3 regions of the Bacillus sp. ISL-75 genome follow, and region 2 is predicted to be linked to each of the others. Evidence: riboswitches for the same ligand, from Rfam matches in the RefSeq annotation. Region 2 holds a riboswitch; each other region holds the start of a gene.

Region 1 (2,275 bases), on a different contig from region 2:
TACATAACAAAGCATAGCTGTACCATACCAACCAATCATTGCAGCCCCAATAGCTGATGTAATGTGATCATAACCAGGTGCTATATCAGTCGTAAGAGGTCCAAGTGTGTAGAATGGTGCTTCCTGACACACTTCTAGTTGTTTATCCATATTTTCTTTAATTAGGTGCATAGGTACGTGTCCAGGTCCTTCAACCATTACCTGTACATCATGTTCCCAAGCAATTTTTGTTAGCTCTCCAAGAGTCTCTAATTCTGCAAACTGCGCTTCATCATTGGCATCTGCAATAGACCCTGGACGTAAACCATCCCCTAATGAGAATGCAACATCATAAGACTTCATTATTTCGCAGATTTCTTCAAAGTGAGTATATAAAAAGCTTTCTTTATGGTGGTGTAAACACCATTGTGCCATGATTGATCCACCGCGGGATACAATACCTGTTAACCGTTTTGCGGTTAATGGAACATATCGTAAAAGAACACCAGCATGAATGGTGAAGTAATCAACACCTTGCTCCGCTTGTTCAATCAAGGTATCACGGTAAATTTCCCATGTAAGATCTTCAGCAACACCATTTACTTTTTCAAGTGCTTGATAAATGGGGACGGTGCCGACAGGAACAGCTGAGTTTCGAATAATCCATTCTCGTGTTTTATGAATGTTTTTACCCGTTGATAGATCCATAATATTATCAGCACCCCAACGCGTGGCCCATGTCATTTTTTCAACCTCTTGTTCGATGGATGATGAAACAGCAGAGTTACCGATATTCGCGTTAATTTTAACATGAAAATTACGTCCTATTATCATAGGTTCTGACTCTGGATGATTGATATTAGAAGGAATAATCGCTCGACCTTTTGCAACTTCATCACGCACAAATTCAGGTTTCATATTTTCCCTTATTGCGATAAATTCCATTTCAGGAGTAATAATTCCCTTTTTTGCATAATGAAGCTGTGTCACATTTTTCCCTTTTTTTGCACGTAATGGTTTGCGCTTCAAACCCGGAAACACGTTATGATTGGCACGAGGATCATTTTCATCATTATACCCATTATCTACAGGCTTAATTTCTCGACCTTCATATTCTTCAACATCTGCTCGTTCATGAATCCATGTGCTTCGAATAGCAGGAAGACCTTTTGAAATGTCAACAGAATAATTTAGATCCGTATAAGGACCGCTTGTATCATACACGCGTACTGGAAGGTTTTCCTCTTCACCAAACGTACCTGTTGTCGGGCTTAACTCAATTTCACGCATTGGCACTTTAATGTCGGATCTCGAACCTGTTACATATACTTTTTTACTTCCTGGAAAACTAGACATGATGGAAATATTTTGTTCGTTTAATGATTTCGTTGACATAATAAATCTCTCCTTTTTTTGAATATAAAGGACGAGATACAGAACATAACAAGTGGAAAAGCTTATAAAAGTACATCAAAAAGCCGGGACCATAAATGGTTGGACCCGGCTAATATGTATGCAGAAGTATAGGTGTAGTAAAGATTGTCTATTCTAACTTCCCCACGCTGGTATGATCCAGATCAGGTCCCAAGAGTCAAGAAACTTCATCGTGTTTCTTTCTCAGCCCAACTTATTGGGCTCCCCTAGTTATTTATATTCAATTAGCTATATTATATATGAGTATCGTTTAAAATGAAAGACATAATATTATTTAAAGTGATATAGTCGTTTTAGATAGTTTGACTTCTTCCCAATAATATTGAATAGCCTCTTTCCTAACTACCTCTGGACAATCTATTTCATCATCCCAATGGTCGTAATTGTTTTCTCCATTTACATGATGGATATCCACACTATAATATTTATCTTTGAATTTGAAAATAATTACTACCATCTCGGAATATCCAGCATCATCATTTCCAAGTTCCTGAATAAATTCTATTCCGTAACTTTCATGGTTTTTACGTTCGGCAACAGAATCTAGTATAATTTTTTTAGGAAACTTCATCTTTCTCGCTCCTTCATTTTATAAGTTTACTTCATTATGAAATCACAATTATTGGGTCATTTCAAGTCTAAAAAATTGGCTCTTTTTCCATTCCACCCGTTGTACATTCCAGAGTACCAGGTTGATAGACGATCTCTTCTTCTATTAAAGTAAGCAGGATAGTTGTCAGACTCCCCTGCCCTAATTTGGTACTAATAGAACAGTTCTAATCATATTCTTAAAAAAGAAAACAATTAAGAAGGAGGTAAAGTTAGTTGATAAAAATTAAGGTTAGTTTACGGCCCATTGTAA
Region 2 (2,275 bases):
ATAGGAGCAGTCGCGGTTGGGATTTCTTTAGAAAAAGTTAATCAGGCGATCGAACAAAGTAGGAAAATTATTTTGATCGGTGTGGGAGTAGGAATTCTAGTTGGGATTCTAGGAGCCCTTTTTCTAGCTAGAAAAATCAAAGCGATTCTTTTTGGACTTGAGCCGAGTGAGATGGCAAAATTGGTTGAGGAACGTAGTGCGATGCTCCAATCCACAAAGGAAGGAATTTTGGCAGTTGACCAGGATGCGTTTACCACTCTTGTAAATAATGAGGGGATCCGACTTCTTCAAAAAGCTGGCATTCATGGGTCCTTTTTAGGAAGAAAAGTGGATGACTACATGCCAAATTCTATGCTATCTTCTGTTCTAGAAACGGGGGAATCTCAATTAGACCAAGAACAAGAAATCAATCATATTACCATTTTAACCAATCGGGTTCCGGTGGTTGTCAAAGGAAAGATTGTCGGTGCGATTGCTACATTCAGAGAAAAAACCGAAATCAAGCAATTAGCTGAACAATTAACCGGTGTAAAGCTATACGCGGAAGCACTGAGAACCCAGTCACATGAATTCATGAATAAACTGCATGTAATATCAGGTTTAATTCATATGAAAGACTATCAAATGGTCTCGTCATATATTACCAAAATTGTCGATCACCAACAAACTGAAGTAGAATTTGTTGTCAGTCGTTTTAAAGATCCTGTTTTAGCAGGTTTTATTTTAGGAAAACTTAGCTTCGCTAGGGAAAATGGATGTGAATTAATCATTGATGGGGAAGGAAGTCTACCTGAACCACAGCAGCAGGAAATAACCCATGAAGTGGTAACGATTCTCGGGAATTTAATCGATAATGCACTAGATGCTGTTGCGGACCGTCCACATAAAAAAGTTACCTTAAGGTTTGACTTTTACGATGAAGTCCTAGCGTTGGAGGTCCATGATACAGGACAAGGAATCGATGAGGATGTAAGACATCGCTTATTTATCAAAGGGTATTCTACCAAGGGTGAAAATCGGGGAATCGGTTTATCATTGGTGCAGAGAAGCTTGGAAAAATTAAATGGACAGATAGAAATTCATTCCCAAAAAGATAAAGGGACAACATTTATTGTTACTTTCCCATATAAAAGCAAACAACAATAATAATGTTATGTTAACTGGTACTTTTTCCTTTACATTCTAGTACCATAGGAATATTATGTAGTTAATTAAATAAAGTATTAGATCTACTAGGGGTGCCCTGTAAACAGGCTGAGAGAAAATGGTGAAATTTTCAACCCTTCGGACCTGATCTGGATAATACCAGCGTAGGAAAGTAGCCAAGTGAATGTTAATTATTTCTTTGACTAACTAACCAGGTCCTTTTATGGATCTGGTTTTTTTATTTTGGCTGTTTAAAGGTCATTGTTTATTTTTAAAGCTAATTTGATGGAGCGGAAATCATCGGCCAAGTTTAACCGAACCTTTATTTTAAATAAGAAACGGGGAAATTGAGATGGAAAAAAACAGTTTGTATGAAACGTTGGAAGAAGTTAGAAAGGTTAACCCGCTTGTACATAATATTACTAATGTTGTCGTCACAAATTTTACAGCAAATGGGCTCCTTGCCCTTGGTGCCTCACCGGTTATGGCATATGCAGTTGAGGAAGTCGCAGATATGGCCAAGATTGCAAGTTCATTAGTATTGAACATTGGAACATTAAACCCACAGACAGTAGAATCGATGATCATTGCCGGAAAAGCGGCCAATGAATCCGGTGTTCCCGTCATTTTTGACCCGGTTGGTGCGGGGGCTACTCGATATCGAACCGAAACCGCGCAACGAATTATGAACGAGGTAAAAGTCTCTGTGATTAGAGGAAACGCAGCCGAAATTGCCAATGTGGTTGGTGAAAAGTGGGAAATCAAGGGCGTCGATGCTGGGGATGTAAAAGGAAATATCATTGAACTAGCTATTACTTCAGCACAAAAATTGAATGGACTTGTCGTCATCACTGGAAAAGAGGATGTCGTATCGGATGGGAAAACAACCTATGTCGTGTCAAATGGACATCCAATTTTAACGAAGGTGACAGGCACTGGCTGTTTATTAACCTCTGTGATTGGAGCGTTTGCAGGAGTGGAGAAGGACCTGCTTCAAGCTTCAGTGGCTGCTTTAACGTATTATGGAATCGCGGCAGAGAAGGCAGCAGCAAAAACAGTTGAAATGGGACCTGGAAGTTTCCAAATCGAATTCTTAAACCAATTAACTTTAGTTTCTTCCGAAGATATC
Region 3 (2,275 bases), on a different contig from region 2:
GGTACTAAATAACAACGTTTGTCGGAGAAAATGGTCGCGTTGATGATCGGCTTTTCTGTTCTAATCGAAAAGCATTCTCCTTTAACCGGATACACAGGAATATCGATTCCTGATTCTTGCATTAATTTCGCCGCCCAAGCTCCAGTGGCAACAACCACCTGTTCACAATGGATGACGCCCTTGCTGGTGGTTACCCCTTTAACTTGACCGTTTTCATAGACAAAAGACAGAACCTCCGTCTCTTCATATATTTTGGCACCAAAATGTTCCGCGGACTTTACAAAGGCTTGTGTTAACTTTGCTGGTTGCACATGCCCATCCTGAGGGAGATACATCCCTCCAGCTACACTTGGTGAAAGAGATGGTTCCAGCACACAAACTTCCGTTGCATCGAGCCAGGTTATTGTTGGATCCCATTTTTTTTGGAAGGTGACTTGTTTTTTTACTTCAATCGCTATTTCTTCGGTTTCGGCAATTTTCACCATTCCTTTATTCACATACTCAATATCAATTCCCGTATATTCAAATAACTCACTTGCGAGCGTTGAAAACATCGCTTGACTTTTTAAAGCTAGCTGGAATAAAGGACCGTCTTGTTCAAGCTCTGCTTGTGCTGCTAACATTCCGGCAGCCGCACTGGACGCTTGGCAAGCGACTCGTTCCTTCTCAATTATGACGACTTTTCTTCCCCTTTTTGCGAGCTGATAGGCAATCGAGGACCCGATAATTCCTCCTCCGATAATGGCCACATCAAATGAATTTTCCACTTTGTTCATCTCCATTTAATACATTTAGGTAAGCCTTAACTGCTGCTAATGGATCGTGAGCATCTAAAACTCCTGACATGACTGCGATCCCTTTTGACCCTGCTTGAAGTACCTGCCCCGTATTTTCAGGTGTGATCCCGCCGATGGCTATTACCGGGATGTCTAATTGGGTGAGCCTTGCTAATTCCTCTAGTCCTTTTGGGGTCTTACCCGGTTTTGATTGTGAAGGAAAGACATGGCCATATAGCACGTAATCAGCACCATTCTCTTTTGCTTGTTGTCCTTCCTCGTAGGAGTGGATGGAGTTCCCGAGCAAAAGCTGAGGAAAATTTTCTTTCACAAGCGCTGCATCTAAACTATGGAAGGCTAATTGAACTCCTCTAGCCCTTGTAACGTAGGCAACATCGACTCGGTCATTAATGATAATCTTTGATAGTGGGATGTTTTCATTTGTTAACCGTTGGACGGCTTGGAAAAGTTCCTTGGCTGTTTTTTGTTTTTCCCGCAAATGAATCGCGGTTATATATGGATGAATTTCGCTTACAATTTCACATAACTGTTCGATTGGCATTCTCCCATTGGAGATAATATGTAACTCTTTATCTTTTACACTAGTTGAAATACCCGTTCCCCCTTTTAAGCAGATTCCGAAGTTCGAAGGCCTAAAGTGAAAAACAAAAAACCACTTTCTTTAGGTAAGAAAGTGGTCGAAAATTCGAAATAGAAACATACGTTCTTCAAATATCCCGTTTTCCACTTCCCTACGCTGGTATTACCCAGATCAGGTTCATAGAGTCCCGAAGTAGTACTTCAATCTCAGCCCTTTAAAAAGGCACCTCTAGCGGAATTGCGTCATTTATTTAATTGTCATGTAATGATTTCCCTGCATGGATAATGTTAACACTTCAGGCAGAAATGTCAAATGTTTTTCTTTTTCAAAATTGAACGTGCATACTTGTCTGTTAGATTGCTGAAGTAAATTTACTTTTTATCGCCCCTTCAACTGCTAAATCAATGTCGGCATCATCAAATATATAAATGGTGCATGACCTCCCATCTCCATTGAAACACACTTAAGTGTATCTGCAGATTGTTTCACAAGTACCTTACCTACCTCTGTTGAACCGGTAAAAGTAATTTTTCGAACAGCTTCGCTTGCCATAAAAAAACTAGCTATATTAAGCTAGCTTTTTAACCTCATGGCGTTTTTCTATACGCTTTTCAATTTTTTCGATTGCTTGTTTATCTTTAAGTAATTCTTGCTTATTCTCTTTTATTAACTCTTCAAATGATTTTTTATGCTTACGCATTATAACACTCTTTTCTTTTTTAGATCGGTCTATTATAACATATCTGAATAATAAAACAATTCTGTTAGTTAAAAATAATAGAAAAATTAATTAGAATATTATTTTTCCTAATTAATTACCGACTAGCATAATTATATAAATTAAAGATGAATATATAATACACCCGCAAATTAACCCATAATATTCTACTTTCTTATT

Evidence for each region. A riboswitch is a leader RNA that binds a small molecule or an ion and turns the genes downstream of it on or off. The one in region 2 is predicted to bind thiamine pyrophosphate.
Region 1: another riboswitch for thiamine pyrophosphate. It lies ahead of thiC (phosphomethylpyrimidine synthase ThiC); the one in region 2 lies ahead of thiM (hydroxyethylthiazole kinase).
Region 3: another riboswitch for thiamine pyrophosphate. It lies ahead of tenI (thiazole tautomerase TenI); the one in region 2 lies ahead of thiM (hydroxyethylthiazole kinase).

The regions. Positions count from the first base shown of each region.
Region 1 covers NZ_JAGGQX010000038.1:7,931-10,205, forward strand. The annotation lists gene thiC (phosphomethylpyrimidine synthase ThiC) at 1-1,374, opposite strand, end outside; TPP riboswitch at 1,517-1,631, opposite strand; gene J7E63_RS16055 (hypothetical protein) at 1,688-1,984, opposite strand; gene J7E63_RS16060 (PQQ-dependent sugar dehydrogenase) at 2,239-2,275, shown strand, end outside.
Region 2 covers NZ_JAGGQX010000006.1:30,102-32,376, reverse strand. The annotation lists gene dcuS (DcuS/MalK family sensor histidine kinase) at 1-1,146, shown strand, start outside; TPP riboswitch at 1,225-1,334, shown strand; gene thiM (hydroxyethylthiazole kinase) at 1,499-2,275, shown strand, end outside.
Region 3 covers NZ_JAGGQX010000072.1:13,255-15,529, forward strand. The annotation lists gene thiO (glycine oxidase ThiO) at 1-776, opposite strand, end outside; gene tenI (thiazole tautomerase TenI) at 751-1,413, opposite strand; TPP riboswitch at 1,509-1,617, opposite strand; partial or broken gene J7E63_RS26055 (aldehyde dehydrogenase family protein) at 1,736-1,944, opposite strand; gene J7E63_RS26060 (FbpB family small basic protein) at 1,946-2,077, opposite strand.